DNA from 3 places in the Brevibacillus sp. AY1 genome. Region 3 is predicted to be linked to each of the others. Evidence: predicted binding sites of a transcription regulator. Region 3 holds the regulator's gene; each other region holds the start of a gene.

Region 1 (4,649 bases), on a different contig from region 3:
TGCAATTTCATCCGCTGCCTGACTGATGGTCTCCATTGCCGATTCGATCTGAGTGGTTTCTCCTGAGATATAAGCAATGGACTTGCTAACCTCCTGTACTTTCTCCCTTACCCTTAAGACTGAACCGTTAATTACTCCGAAGGCTTCATTTACTTCCTCAACCTGCTTCAGCCCTTCTTCTACCTTACTTTCACCCACCTTCATAGAAGAGCATGCTTGATCAATGTCATCCAGGACGTTTTGGATCAGCGCAGCCACCTGAACAGCCGCATGATCCGACTGCTCGGCCAATTTGCGTACCTCATCCGCCACAACTGCGAAACCACGTCCCATCTCTCCGACTCGTGCTGCTTCAATGGCCGCATTCAAAGCAAGCAGATTGGTCTGATTGGCAATCTGGGAAATGATCTGAACAATGTGACTGATCTCCTGCGATCGCTCTCCCAGAATGTTGACAATCGATGCAGTCTGTTCTGACGCTCGATGAATCTCGGTCATTTGGCTCTTTATGCGATATACCATCGCAGATCCATGCTCGGACAAGTCTAATGCCGACTCCACCATCTCCGTCATTTCATCTGTGTTCTCTACGATTGTTTTCACGCCAGCCGCTGTCTGGCGAACTGCGACTGCCGCTTCTTCAATGTGGTTGACTTGTTCTTCTGCGCCAGCCGCAACGCGTTGTGATGAATGCGCAATCTGCTCCGTTGTTCTGACGCTTACCTCCATATTTCTGGACAGTTCCAGGGATGAAGCCGCCATCACTTCCGACGTTTTGCTCATTTTCAAAATGATCTCCCGCAGCTGTTGGGTCATCAAATGAACGGAATGGCCGAGTTGCCCGATTTCATCCTTTGAACGAATTTTCTGTTTAGTAATACTTAAATTCCCCTCTGCAATACGCTGTGTTGCCAGTTTTACGTCAAGCAACGGCCGTATGCTTCGGGATGCCATGAACCAAATGAGCGCGATCGTGATCAGCAATTCAATGCCCATAAAAAAGAACAATTTGTTTTGCATGGATGTCACCAGCGCCTCATATGGCGTATTCGGAACACCTACATACCAAATCCCGATAACTTCACCAGCTTGGTTTTGAATGGGTTCATAAGCCGTTTGATTGATCGTGCCCACCACCTCAGCTTCGCCCAGGTAGGTGATCCCTTCTTTGAGAACGGCTTCCTCAACAGCGGGTGCTACTGTTGTGCCCACTGCCCTTGAGCCATCCTCCTTCTTGACATTCGTCGCAATACGGGTATTACCAAGAAAAATAGTCACGGTATCGCCGGTGAGCGCCCCGATTTCCTCCACGATGGCATAATTGTCATTCATGACGTTGTTTCCCTTGTACAGCTTGCCCTCCCGTATCTCCCAATCCCCTGCATATCGCTCATTCAATAGCGCTTTGCCCATCGCAAGATCGCTTAGCAGCTTTTGACGCGCTGCTTGAATGACTTCTGTTTTTGTCATCATGACCGCGTAGAAGCCTACAATGCTTGTGCCTACGAAAAAAAGCAGACAAACAAAAAAGATCAGCTTCCATTTCACACTCATTTTCATCTAGTCTATACTCTCCCCGCCCCCAAAATTTACAAGTCTACCATATCATATTTATCGACATGAAAGGAGAGAAATCGACAACAAGTGATATACGAGAATCATGACAGCAGTATATCTATTCTTGATAGCCTTTCACATCCATAATCCGATCCAAAGCTATCCACTTGCTCTCTGCGTCATTCACCATTTTTACGCGCAGTTCGCGGGCATCGATCCATTTCACAGCGCCCCACATGCTGCATACCATCCCCAGATTGCCTTTTACCGGTTTCCACCACACAACGGAAAGTCCGTAATCTTCCCGTCCAGCATCGCGAATCATGTAGTGAAAGGCTTCCATATCGGATTTTTCGATGACCGGCTGTTGCACCAGCTTTTCATTCTCCATTTTCTCGAGGCATAGCCTCTGCGGTAGAGGCCCTCCCCATCGATTTGCAGCTAAAACCTTTGCATGGTTTGTTGTCATTTCCCCGGCCCCTTTCTCTCCCACGCCTCTAGGACAACCAGATGATCCGGCTGCGATCGTTGCCAATCGATGTATTTCTCTTTCGCCAGCACTTCCAGTACCATCATGATGCCACCACGGTTACGTCCTGTTTTGACACAAAGCTCGTCGATTGTCGGTGTCCTGCGCCTGCCTGCGGAGTAGTTGGCGATCACACGGAGTACCTTTCGCTCGATGTCACATAGCATGTCGGATCACCACCGGCTCAACGGCAAGAATCCGATCTATGACAAAAACACGCGGCGCCTTGCGGGTCAGACAGTAAGCTTTCAGTCGACCATCCACAATCTCCAATGGTCGCAGTGTGCGCATAGTCGTCTGCCCCTGACTGCCCAAGTAAATGATCTGAATATGCTGATTCTGCGCCATTGCACGATGTAATTCCTTGACCACGTTGTTCGCCTCCAAACAAGAACGTTTGTTCTGTATTATATGCGAACAGAATGCGAACATGCAACAAAAATAGCTGTCGACTTTCTCGACAGCCTGAGCCCGTTATGGGTCCTATTCGATGACCACCGACCAGTTGTGATTCACCTTCGCTTGAAGAGCGCCGTGTTCCAGCATATACGCGGCCAACAGCTCAGCGACCTCCGTCGTGATTTCTCTGACTACCGGTTTCCCCTGAAACATGGCGTAATTCCCGCCCCCGCCAGCACGGTAATGATTCATAACTACCTCGTATTTCGCCTCCCTATCCAGCGGCATTCCATCATAGGTCAAGCCGACGATCCGATGACCAATTGGCTTTGCCACATGGATCTGATAGCAGATTCCTTCCCACATATCATAGTTGTAATGCTGCGGTTTTGGATAGAGGAAGTCGGGACTGACGACGATTTGACCGTTTTCGTCCAGTGCAAAATATGCTGCGGACTGCTCCAGCGCATCCTTGATGTCCTGTCCCGTCACCCGCAACACCTTCAGCGTATTGGGATAGATGTAATTACTGACGATATCGCGCATCGTCACTGATTCCGGCAAGCCGGCAGAAGCATTGTCAAACAGAGCAGTATTCGAGATCGCGGCACCGGAGACCTCCATCTGCACCCGGTTGATCCATTCAATAAAAGGATGCTCCTTCAGCCTCACTGCCATCGAGTCCACGATCCGCATATCTCCCTCGATATATCCGATCGGCTGATCCAGCCACATCTGCGTCTGCCCTTCATACTCTGCCGCCAACTCGATGATGTCAGGATCAGGCTCCACCCCCTCCACAGATACCAGCTGAGCTTGCTTGTCGACAACCTCCCAGCCCGTTTCGCAAGCTTGCAGAGTAAGCATCACTTTTCCAAGCGCTCTTCCTTCATGACCTGGCTGTACCACGCTCACTCCGCAAATAGTAGCCGCAAGCTTGCGGTGCTGGTGCCCCGTGAGAAGCACATCGATCCCTTCTACCGCTTCGCAAAGCTCGTAGCCTTGATTTTCTTTCGTCAATGCTTCTGTCGCTTCCCCTGTCTTCTCATCCTTTTCCAGACCTCCATGATACGCAACCACGACGATGTCGACCTTCTCCTGCTCGCGCAAGACAGGAACCCACTTCCGAGCCGTCTGTACCGGATCATGAAAACAAATGCCTGCTATGTGCTCTGGGTGCTCCCAGTTTGGAATGTAGGCAGTAGTTAACCCCAGGACTCCCACCTTTAATCCAGATGGAAAATGCTTGATCCAGTAAGCATCACCGAAAAACGGATTTCCTGTACTATCCGTCAGATTGGCCGAGAACCAGGAAAACCGGCTTTCCGCTATTGCTTTTTGCAAAAAAGGCATGCCGTAATTGAATTCGTGGTTGCCTAGTACAGCCGCGTCGTAGCCAAGCTGGTTCAGGCAGCGAATCATCGGATTGGGCTTTTCGGGACATATCCTGGCATGATGGTAGGCCAAAGGCGTACCCTGAATCAAGTCTCCACTGTCGATGAGAAGCAGATGCTCGGACTTTTCCCGCTCCTTTTTGATCAAGGAGGCGAGCTTGGCGATCCCGATCTCCCGTGGCGCATGATCGGCATACGAAAAGGGATAAATGCTCCCGTGTACATCACTTGTTTGCAGCACTGTCAGCGTGCGTGTCGTACCCAGCGTAGCCATGATTCCTTCCCCCTTGCCATCAAACGTATCAACTGCCTTGATCGATATGATTCCACAATTCCGGCCTGCTTAAAGAAACGGCATCCGCACCATACTCCAAGGCTTGCAGGACCTGCTCCTGATTCCAAATCAGACCACCCAGAATGATCGGCTGTTTCAGCTGCTCCTTGAAGACAGGAACGATAGACGGAGCAATGCCCGGCATGATTTCGATCGCATCCGGCTGATTTTCCAGTACGTTTTTGATAGTAGACGTCAGAGAAGTCGTATCAATCAAAAAGACACGCTGAATCGTCAGCATCCCCTCTTTTTTTGCGGCGCGAATCATAGGGCCTTTGGTAGTCACGATGCCGGTCGGTTTGATATACGTGGACAGGAAACGAAACGCCTCCTTGTCATTGGACAAACCGTTCATAAGGTCCGTATGCAAAAATATGGGTTTGGACGAGTCCCGAATACGCTGCTCCTCCTCCATGAGCCGTGTCAGCTTGCTATA
Region 2 (4,649 bases), on a different contig from region 3:
AAGACCAGCGCGTTTTGCCAGTTTCACATCTTCTTTCAATTCAGCAGCCATCAAACCTGTGAGGTGAGCTACTTCCATCGAGTGCTTCAGTACGTTTTGACCATAGCTTGTGCGATAGCGCAGACGTCCGAGAATCTTGATCAGATCAGGATGCAATCCATGAACACCGGTTTCAAAGGTTGCTTGCTCCCCGTATTCACGAATTCGTTCATCGACTTCGCGACGTGCTTTTTCCACCATTTCCTCAATACGAGCAGGGTGGATACGTCCATCTGCAACCAGCTTGTCCAAAGCCGTCTTGGCAATTTCTCGACGAATCGGATCAAACCCTGAAAGAATCACTGCCTCTGGAGTATCGTCAATAATGAGATCAATTCCGGTTAAGGTCTCCAATGCGCGGATATTTCTACCCTCGCGACCGATAATTCGTCCTTTCATCTCATCGTTAGGCAACGTGACAACGGATACAGTTGTCTCTGCTACGTGATCCGCTGCACAACGCTGGATGGAAGTCGTGATAATTTCACGTGCACGCTTATCTGCTTCTTCCTTCGCCTGTGTCTCGATCTCTTTGATCATGACGGCCATTTCATGGCGGACTGTATTCTCCACATCTGTCAGGATGATCGTTTTTGCTTCTTCCTGTGTCATGCCGGAGATACGTTCCAACTCAGATACTTGCTCTTTATATAATTGCTCGACCTTGCTTTGCAATTCCGCGATGGAGCGGTCGCGCTCGGACAACTCTTCTTCCTTGCGTTCCAGCTGTTCCATCTTGCGGTCCAACGCCTCTTCTTTTTGAAGAATGCGGCGTTCTTGACGCTGGATCTCGTTGCGACGCTCGCGCAGCTCGGTTTCTGCTTCGGAACGAAGCTTGAACACTTCATCCTTGGCTTCCAGCACCTTTTCCTTTTTCACGGCTTCGGCGTCCCGTTTCGCTTCTTCTACAATCTGGAGCGCAGCTACTTCTGCACTGCCGATTTTAGCTTCCGCAATCGACTTGCGGACGAAGTAGCCAATACCTAAGCCGATCAGCAAGGTAACAAGCGCAATGACTACAGTAATAATGGTTTCCATAGGCTCTTTCGTTTCACCTCCTTATTGTTTGACATCTCCCCGCTTTCCAAGCATTCGTTTTTCATGGAGTGCCGCTTGTCGACTTTGCTCTCATAGAACGTTCGACTAAAAAACAAGACCGATGTTACTCGGTCCGCTGAAGCCGCACAATCATTGCACGGGTTTTCAGTTGTTCCACAGGCAACGAGTGAGCAAATCAGCAAAAAAGTTATGATACACCAAGTAAATACAAACCTATTTTATTATTTGTGAACAAGAATTGTCAAGAAGATGCAAATAGAGTCACGCTTATCCATCTGTACGCTGACGCAATTCGCCCCTGATCTGCTGAACGATCGTATGAGAAAAACCCTTCCGCATGAGCATGGAAAGGAGCCTTCTCTCTTCATCGGGATTTGGCGGTCCTTGCAGGCGACGCACCTTTTTCTCGATGAGAGCACGGGCTGCAGAAAGCTCATTTTCCCGTGATACTGCACTCACAGCCTCTTCCACGATCGCTTTCTCCACGCCGCGCTGCTGCAATTCCATACGCAGCATGTATGAGCTCCTTGGCTTCAAACGCAATCGCTCATCAACCCACTGTCTAGCAAATGCTTGATCGTCCAAGTATTTTTGTTCCTTGCAGCGTCGGCATACTTCTTCTGCGATCTCCGAGGAAAAGCCCTTTTCTAGCAAATAGGATTGAAGCTGATTGCCCGTCCGCGGGCGGATTCCGAGATAACGAAGAGCAGCCAAATACGCCTTCTGCTTTTCCTCTGCCAATACGATTTCCTGATAAAAGGATTCGTCCACTTCGGTTCCTTTGAACAGGTTGTATTTGACGAGGATGTCTTCATGCACCGAAAAAGCAAAAGTGTCCTCGACATAGATATGATAACGTTGCTTCTGTTTTTGATCCTGATGAACCCCCGTAATAACTCCGTTCGTCATCCTTTTCCACTCCTCTGGCAGCTCGTTTTTTAGAAAACTTGGCTGCGGCAAGCCTTTGGCGGAGCCTTTGTACCCAAGGGGCTAACTCACTCCGTTCGAAGTCTCACTATGTTGCACGTATACTATCATCCGCTAATCCTTTTGCGCTTTTGCGCACTTAAACTCCGATAGTAGAAGTAAAACAGCCTGTCTCACCGACAGGCTGCTTCCTCATATGCGCTCCATTAGTCCAGATCAAAGGCTGGTTCTTCGTCTTGTTCTGGATCATGCACAGGCTCAGTAGCCGGAATCGAACTCGGATTGAGACTGTAGTACTCGCGAACTTTTACCTCAATCTGGGTTGCGATGTGCGGATTCTCTTTCAGATAGATCTTGGAGTTTTCACGTCCTTGACCCAAGCGCTCTTCATTGAAGGAATACCATGCACCGCTCTTTTGCACCACGTCGATCTCAGCACCGATATCCAGAATGCTACCTTCGCGGGAGATACCTTCCCCATACATGATGTCGACTTCTGCTACTTTAAATGGAGGAGCTACTTTATTTTTCACAACCTTGATCTTGGTTTTGCTACCCAAGATGTCGTTGCCCACTTTGATCGACTCAGCCTTGCGAACATCAAGACGCACGCTGGCGTAGAATTTAAGTGCTCGCCCACCTGGTGTCGTTTCAGGGTTCCCAAACATGACACCAACTTTTTCACGCAACTGGTTAATGAAGATCGCAATCGTTTTCGATTTGTTGATCGCACCAGAGAGTTTACGCAGTGCTTGCGACATCAGACGCGCCTGTAAACCTACGTGGGAATCTCCCATCTCGCCCTCGATCTCCGCTTTCGGAACCAAAGCTGCTACGGAGTCGACTACGATAATGTCTACGGCACCGGAGCGAACCAGCGCTTCCGCGATCTCCAACGCTTGTTCCCCTGTGTCCGGCTGGGAAAGCAGCAGCTCTTCGATATTGACGCCAAGCTTGGCCGCATATACAGGGTCCAACGCATGCTCCGCATCGATAAAGGCCGCTTGACCACCCTGTCTTTGCACTTCTGCGATCGCATGCAAAGCAACGGTCGTTTTACCAGAGGATTCTGGCCCGTATACTTCTACAATTCGTCCGCGTGGGAATCCACCCACTCCAAGGGCAATATCAAGGGCCAAGGCACCGCTGGACACGGTGGAAACCTGGATGTTGGCTACTTCCCCCAACTTCATAATGGAACCTTTTCCGAACTGCTTTTCTATTTGACGCAATGCACTTTCCAAAGCTGCGCGACGATCTGACAAATGGTACACACCCTTTCAACTTTTCGGTTCATTTGTTCTTGTACTCATCATACATCGAGATAGAACGGTTTGCCAAGTATTTTTTACGAACAAATATTCGCATACAGAAAACAGCCATCCGCATCGTCCATGAGCGAATGGCTGTTCCGGTCTTGTGTATTAAGAACGCTTTGCTCCGCGAGGCTTCGCAGGCTCGAGGTTGATGCGCTTGCCGTTGATTCGCGTTTGACGCAGCGATTCGTAAACAAAAGCTGCTACATCCTCCGGAACTTCAACAAAAGTAAAGTTCTCGAAAATGTCGATCCGACCTACCGATTTCCCAGGGATCCCCACCGACTCGGAAATCTCGCGAACCAGGTCCTGCGGCTTTATATTGGCATTGCGTCCCACGTTCAGGAAGAAGCGGACCATGCCTTTGGCAGCACCAGTCTCTCCGAAGTTGTATGCTTCAGGCTCTTTTGCTTCCGCCACTTCACTATGGAAAGCAAGGTGCAGAGCTGCAGCAGCAATTTTTTCTGCCGGATACTGTTCCACCAGAGAATCTGTAACCTTTTGATACATCTCAGCAATGGCGTCGCTCTCCAGCAGGCTGATCAGCTGTTCACGCAGCTGTTCCTGCTTGCGCTCCGCTACTTCCTCAAGCGATGGTACATTGCGGGAGAGCACCTGTGCTTTGGTTTGCTTCTGAATGAACATCATCTGTCTGACTTCGCGCGGAGTCACCAATGTCATGGCAATCCCTTTGCGTCCAGCACGACCCGTACGGCCAATCCGGTGTACATAGCTCTCGGAATCCTGCGGGATATCGTAGTTGATGACATGGGATACATTGCCGACGTCAATACCGCGGGCTGCCACATCTGTCGCAATCAAAAACTCAATCGAACCCTCACGGAAGGAATTCATCACCTTATCACGCTGAGCTTGAGACAGGTCGCCATGCAAGCCATCAGCCAAGTAACCCCGTGATTGCAGCATCTCAGTCAGTTCATCTACACCGCGTTTGGTACGGCAGAAAATGATCCCCAATTCCACATCTTCACTGTCCAGAATGCGGCACAGGCTTTCCAGCTTATTGCGGTCAAACACTTTGTAATACACTTGCTCGATCAGTGGAGCTGTCACTTCCTCGCGGCTGACAGCAATCGTTTGCGGAGACTTCATGTAACGGGTAGCCAAGCGCTTGATTTCTGGCGGCATGGTTGCCGAGAAGAGCAAGGTTTGGCGGTCTTCAGGCAGGTGGTTAATGATCGTTTCGATATCGTCCACGAAGCCCATGTCGAGCATTTCGTCTGCCTCGTCCAAAACAAGCGTATGTACACCTTCCAGCTTCAGCGTTTTGCGGCGAAGATGATCCAG
Region 3 (4,649 bases):
GACTTGGGCACAGGATCAGAAGATTGGTGGAAAAATGATTAATGCACGCGCTGAAACCTTGCATGAAAAGCCGGCTTTCCGACGCTTGCTGGAGCGAAAGCGATGTATCATTCCCGCAGACGGTTTTTATGAGTGGAAACAAACAGGACGATCCAAGCAGCCCATGCGAATCATGATGAAGAGCGGTGAACCGTTCGCATTCGCTGGTCTTTACGACACCTGGACAAGCCCGGATGGCGAGAAAGTACATACCTGTATCATTATTACGACAAGCCCGAATGCAGTAGCTGCCACGATTCATGAGCGGATGCCAGTCATTTTGCGACGAGAGGATGAGCAGATCTGGTTAAACCGCGAGATGTACGATTTGAAATTATTGCAGTCCTTAATGGTTCCATATGAAGCCGAACAAATGAAAGCATACGCAGTGCCAGCTAGCGTTGGCAGCCCCAAGAATGATGGGCCAGAGTGTATTCAAGCAATTACCGATCCCGTATAAAGGACAACTTAGTAGAACCCACCTTTACATGGGCGTGAGATGGAATAGGATTTCTTCCTTTTCCATAATTAATTGAAAAAACCAGCTTATCACGATCGATAATCTGGTTTTTGCTGCTGTATCGAAAAATCAGGGTTATCCTCTGTACTTCAAGCTCACTTTGACTCCAGCGCCACCTTTAAGCCCAGACTGATGTAAATAAAGCCGACAATTTTGTTCTTCCAAGGGCCAAGCCATTTGATTTTTTTGACCAAAACGCCAAGTGGGCGGATACTGCATGCGATGAGGGATGTATACAGCACACTAAGTCCGACGAAGATCAGACCTAAAACCATGAACTGGATAAAGGATGCTCCGCGCTCCGGATGAACAAACTGTGGGATGAAGGCCAGAAAGAATAATGCTGTTTTCGGATTAAGGACCTCTGCTACGATTGCCTGCCAGTAGGCTTTAAAAGATGTGACATCCTTCGTACCGGAGTCAGAGACTTCCTGATTGTCATCCTGCGGCTTCTCCATGATCGCGCGAATTCCCAGATAACATAAGTAAATGACCCCGGCATACTTGACGATGTTGAATGCAAGTGCTGAGTGCATCAGGATCGCGGACAGTCCCAATGCAGCAAAGAGCGTATGGATCAAATCGCCTGTGGCAATGCCCAGTCCAGCCAGAATGCCAGCTCTACGTCCACCCTGCACGGTACGAGTGATCGTAAGCAGCACAGCAGGGCCAGGGATTAAGAATAGGCCTATCACGAACGCGATGAATGTTCCCAATGTTGAAAGCTCAAACATGTTGATCTCCCCCAAAAAACGACTCTCGTTTTATGTTCTGAATCTATTTTTGCAGATGTAAAAGGAAATAATGAACCATTATCCCATGAAAACCACAGAATCCTAAGTGGTATTATCGCATAGGGCTTCCATAATAAATAGATGTTCTTTTTCTAGAAGCAGGCACAACATGCAACGAAGAAGAGGGTTGGTTCGTATACCACTAGAAGAAAGGAGTGCAATTCATGGAGATACTGCTGTGGGTTATCATCGTGGCTCTCTTCCTATTAAGCATCGCTGGAATATTCTTGCCTGTGCTTCCTGATACGGTGCTGTTGTGGGGAGGATTTTTACTTTACCACTTTTTTGTGGCGGGACCTGGAGAGGGATTGCCAGCATCCTTCTGGTGGGGCATGGTAGTGTTAAGTATACTGATGTATGGTGCGGATCTTTTGACCAATATGTATTTTGTCAAACGATACGGTGGATCGAAGTGGTCGTCGTTCGCTGCCGTTGTAGGGATCATTCTGGGGATCTTTATCTTTCCGCCATTTGGGATGATCATATTGCCGTTTGTACTGGTAGTTGTTGTGGAGCTTTTGCAAAATCAGCCTATTGAGCGAGCAGTAAAGGCAGGAGTGGGATCCCTAATCGGATTTCTCAGCAGTGCGGTAGTGAAAGTGGTCATTCAAATTGCAATGATCATCTGGTTTTTCCTCGCGATCTGAGGATGCAAATCGAATGGAGGAAAGCAAAAAGACAGCCGAGGCTGTCTTTTTTGTACGATCGGAAAGTTTAAGTGCGCTAAAGCGCTAAAAAGATTAGCGGAAGATAGTATAAGTGCAACTAAGGCTCCGCCAAAAGCTTGGCCGTAGCCAAGTTTTCTAATGTGAAATTAATGCATCAATCGATAGACACCGATCACTTTGCCCAAGATAGTTACAGTGTCCAGGATGATCGGTTCCATCGTCGAGTTTTCCGGTTGCAGGCGGAAGTGATTTTTTTCTTTGAAGAATCGCTTTACAGTCGCTTCGTCTTCTTCGGTCATAGCAACAACGATATCGCCATTGTTCGCAACACTTTGCTGGCGAACAATCACATAATCGCCGTCCAGAATACCCGCTTCAATCATACTGTTACCAGAGACTCGCAGCATATAGACCTTGTCCGCTGTGACGATGCTCTCTGGAAGTGGAAAATACTCTTCCACCTCTTCGATCGCAGTAATTGGCTGACCAGCCGTAACTTTACCGATGACAGGAACACGAACCACAAAATCTTCAAAATCGTCTTGAAAGCGATCCTCTTCGGACAATAATTCAATCGCCCTTGGCTTGGTAGGGTCGCGACGGATGAGGCCCTTTTTTTCCAGTCGTGCCAAATGGCCGTGTACAGTGGAGCTGGAGGCTAGTCCGACAGCTTCGCCAATTTCGCGGACAGACGGCGGATACCCTTTTTCACGAACTTCCTTGCGAATGAAGTCGATGATGGCTTGTTGCCGATTGGATAGTTTTGACATGAAAACACCTCTGTTTTCTCGAACATGTTTTCTATATTGTACCATGGGATCTTGCGTTCGACAAACATAAGTTCGACTTTTTTCTCGATTTGCTAGAAAAAGTTTGTCAAATGCGCTTGACATGAACAAGTGTTCGCATTTATGATGAGATCAAGAAAACAGAACGTACGTTTGCAGGAGGGTTAATCATGCATGCTACTCATTTACATAACCGATTTGCCAAAAAGGAAGTACGCCGAGTGCGATTTGGTGTTACGAGAGGACAGGCTATTCTCTTTCTCATCACTTTTTCTCTCTTTTTTTACTTGTTGACCGAACTGGTGTTTGTTTCGGTGGCAGAAGGCTCTGCAGGAAAAGAAAATGAAGCGGTAGTTGCGAGCGCTCCTTCTCTCATAGTACAAGAGGTGACAGTACGTGAGGGGGACAGCCTGTGGAAGCTGTCAGTACGATATCAGGAAGAAGCGAACATGGATGTGCAGCGATTAGTAGAAGAGATCAAGGTCATCAATGAACTGGAAGATGTCGTGATCTATCCAGGCCAGACCTTGCTGATTCCGATCCCTCAATCTTAGACGGCTCTTAGATTTGCGCTGGATAGGCTGTGTGGTATAATAGAGCGGCATACCTGCAAAGTGGGAGGAACCAGCGGTGGTAACTGACGCAGAAATCAAACGTATTAACGAGCTTTCCAAAAAATCTCGCGAAGTGGGATTGTCGGATGAAGAGAAAAGCGAGCAAAAAGCACTTCGCCAAAAATATATCGACGCTGTTAAGCTTTCGTTGCGAGCTAATTTGGATTCCATTCGTTACGTAGAAGACCTTGAAGAAAACGGTCCAAAACAGTAAGATAACAGATACCGATATTCAACAGACATCCACGCATGAGGCTTGGGTGTCTTTTTCTATGAATAATGGATCGGGCAAGGTTGTGATTCTTCACGAATGGAGGAGAAGCAATGGGGTGGCTAGCAGTAGCGGTTGGCGGTGCCGTCGGTTCGTTGTTGCGTTACGCACTGTCATTGGTGGCCAATCAACCCGGTTGGCCGTATGGAACTTGGATCGTAAACATCGTTGGATCATTTTGTATAGGCGTATTTGCGGTCTGGGGAAAGGAACGGGGAGTGCTTTCTCCGGAATTGTACCTCTTGTTCGCAACTGGCTTGATGGGAGGGTTTACGACGTTTTCCACTTTCTCACTGGAGGTTGTCACGTTTTGGATGGAGGGTCACTACAGTAAAGGGATTACCTATGGTTTGACCAGCGTGGTCGCGAGTATACTGGCGTGCGGTGCAGGGATTTGGCTGGCACGACAGTTTTCAGTGACAGTATAGCTGTCCATCAACCAAACTTTGAGAGGAGGATGACAGTTGGCTATACAGCATCGTGATTATGATCAGGAGCAAAAGAAGCTAGAGGAGACCGTTTCCATCATCGATAATGAGATTGCTCAATTACGCGAGGATATTCGGGACGCTACTGATGATTATGTGAAGCAGGTAGTGAATTTCTCCAAAGCAAAGGACCTGCGCTATTTGGAAGATCAGGGGCGAGAAAAGCCTTATTTTGGTCGAGTGGATTTCTTGAAGGATGAGGTCTATGAACTGGACTCGGTCTACATAGGAAAGCGCGGCATTGTGCGAAGTGATACATTTGACTCCATCGTGGTGGACTGGAGAGCACCGATTGCCAGTCTGTATTACTCCGGTGAAAGTAAGGATGCCTTTTACCGAATGGGTAGAGAGATTGTTCGTGGAGAAGTGAGACTGAAGCGTAATTTTGCGATTGAGCATGGAAAAATAACCGGGATCTATGACGGAGCGGTCAAAGAAACGATCAACCGGGAGATGGGACATCCTGA

The links. Region 3 encodes LexA, which represses DNA repair genes until DNA is damaged. Its sites were predicted from a motif close to CGAACATATGTTCG; they were not measured.
Region 1: a site for LexA is predicted at 2,477-2,490, ahead of JZI27_RS04390 (WYL domain-containing protein). Genes of this name have one in related genera too.
Region 2: a site for LexA is predicted at 3,377-3,390, ahead of recA (recombinase RecA). Genes of this name have one in related genera too.

Annotation. Positions count from the first base shown of each region.
Region 1 covers NZ_JAFLPN010000002.1:196,777-201,425, reverse strand. Annotated here, with positions in the region: gene JZI27_RS04405 (methyl-accepting chemotaxis protein) at 1-1,560, opposite strand, end outside; gene JZI27_RS04400 (YolD-like family protein) at 1,676-2,026, opposite strand; gene JZI27_RS04395 (LexA family transcriptional regulator) at 2,023-2,253, opposite strand; gene JZI27_RS04390 (WYL domain-containing protein) at 2,243-2,458, opposite strand; gene JZI27_RS04385 (bifunctional metallophosphatase/5'-nucleotidase) at 2,570-4,153, opposite strand; gene JZI27_RS04380 (glycerol-3-phosphate responsive antiterminator) at 4,182-4,649, opposite strand, start outside.
Region 2 covers NZ_JAFLPN010000007.1:148,872-153,520, reverse strand. Annotated here, with positions in the region: gene rny (ribonuclease Y) at 1-1,077, opposite strand, end outside; gene JZI27_RS09275 (RecX family transcriptional regulator) at 1,366-2,007, opposite strand; gene recA (recombinase RecA) at 2,232-3,290, opposite strand; gene JZI27_RS09265 (DEAD/DEAH box helicase) at 3,450-4,649, opposite strand, start outside.
Region 3 covers NZ_JAFLPN010000021.1:31,427-36,075, forward strand. Annotated here, with positions in the region: gene JZI27_RS16360 (SOS response-associated peptidase) at 1-499, shown strand, start outside; gene JZI27_RS16365 (LysE family translocator) at 655-1,293, opposite strand; gene JZI27_RS16370 (DUF456 domain-containing protein) at 1,518-2,000, shown strand; gene lexA (transcriptional repressor LexA) at 2,168-2,791, opposite strand; gene yneA (cell division suppressor protein YneA) at 2,980-3,363, shown strand; gene JZI27_RS16385 (DUF896 domain-containing protein) at 3,440-3,637, shown strand; gene crcB (fluoride efflux transporter CrcB) at 3,748-4,122, shown strand; gene JZI27_RS16395 (HelD family protein) at 4,159-4,649, shown strand, end outside.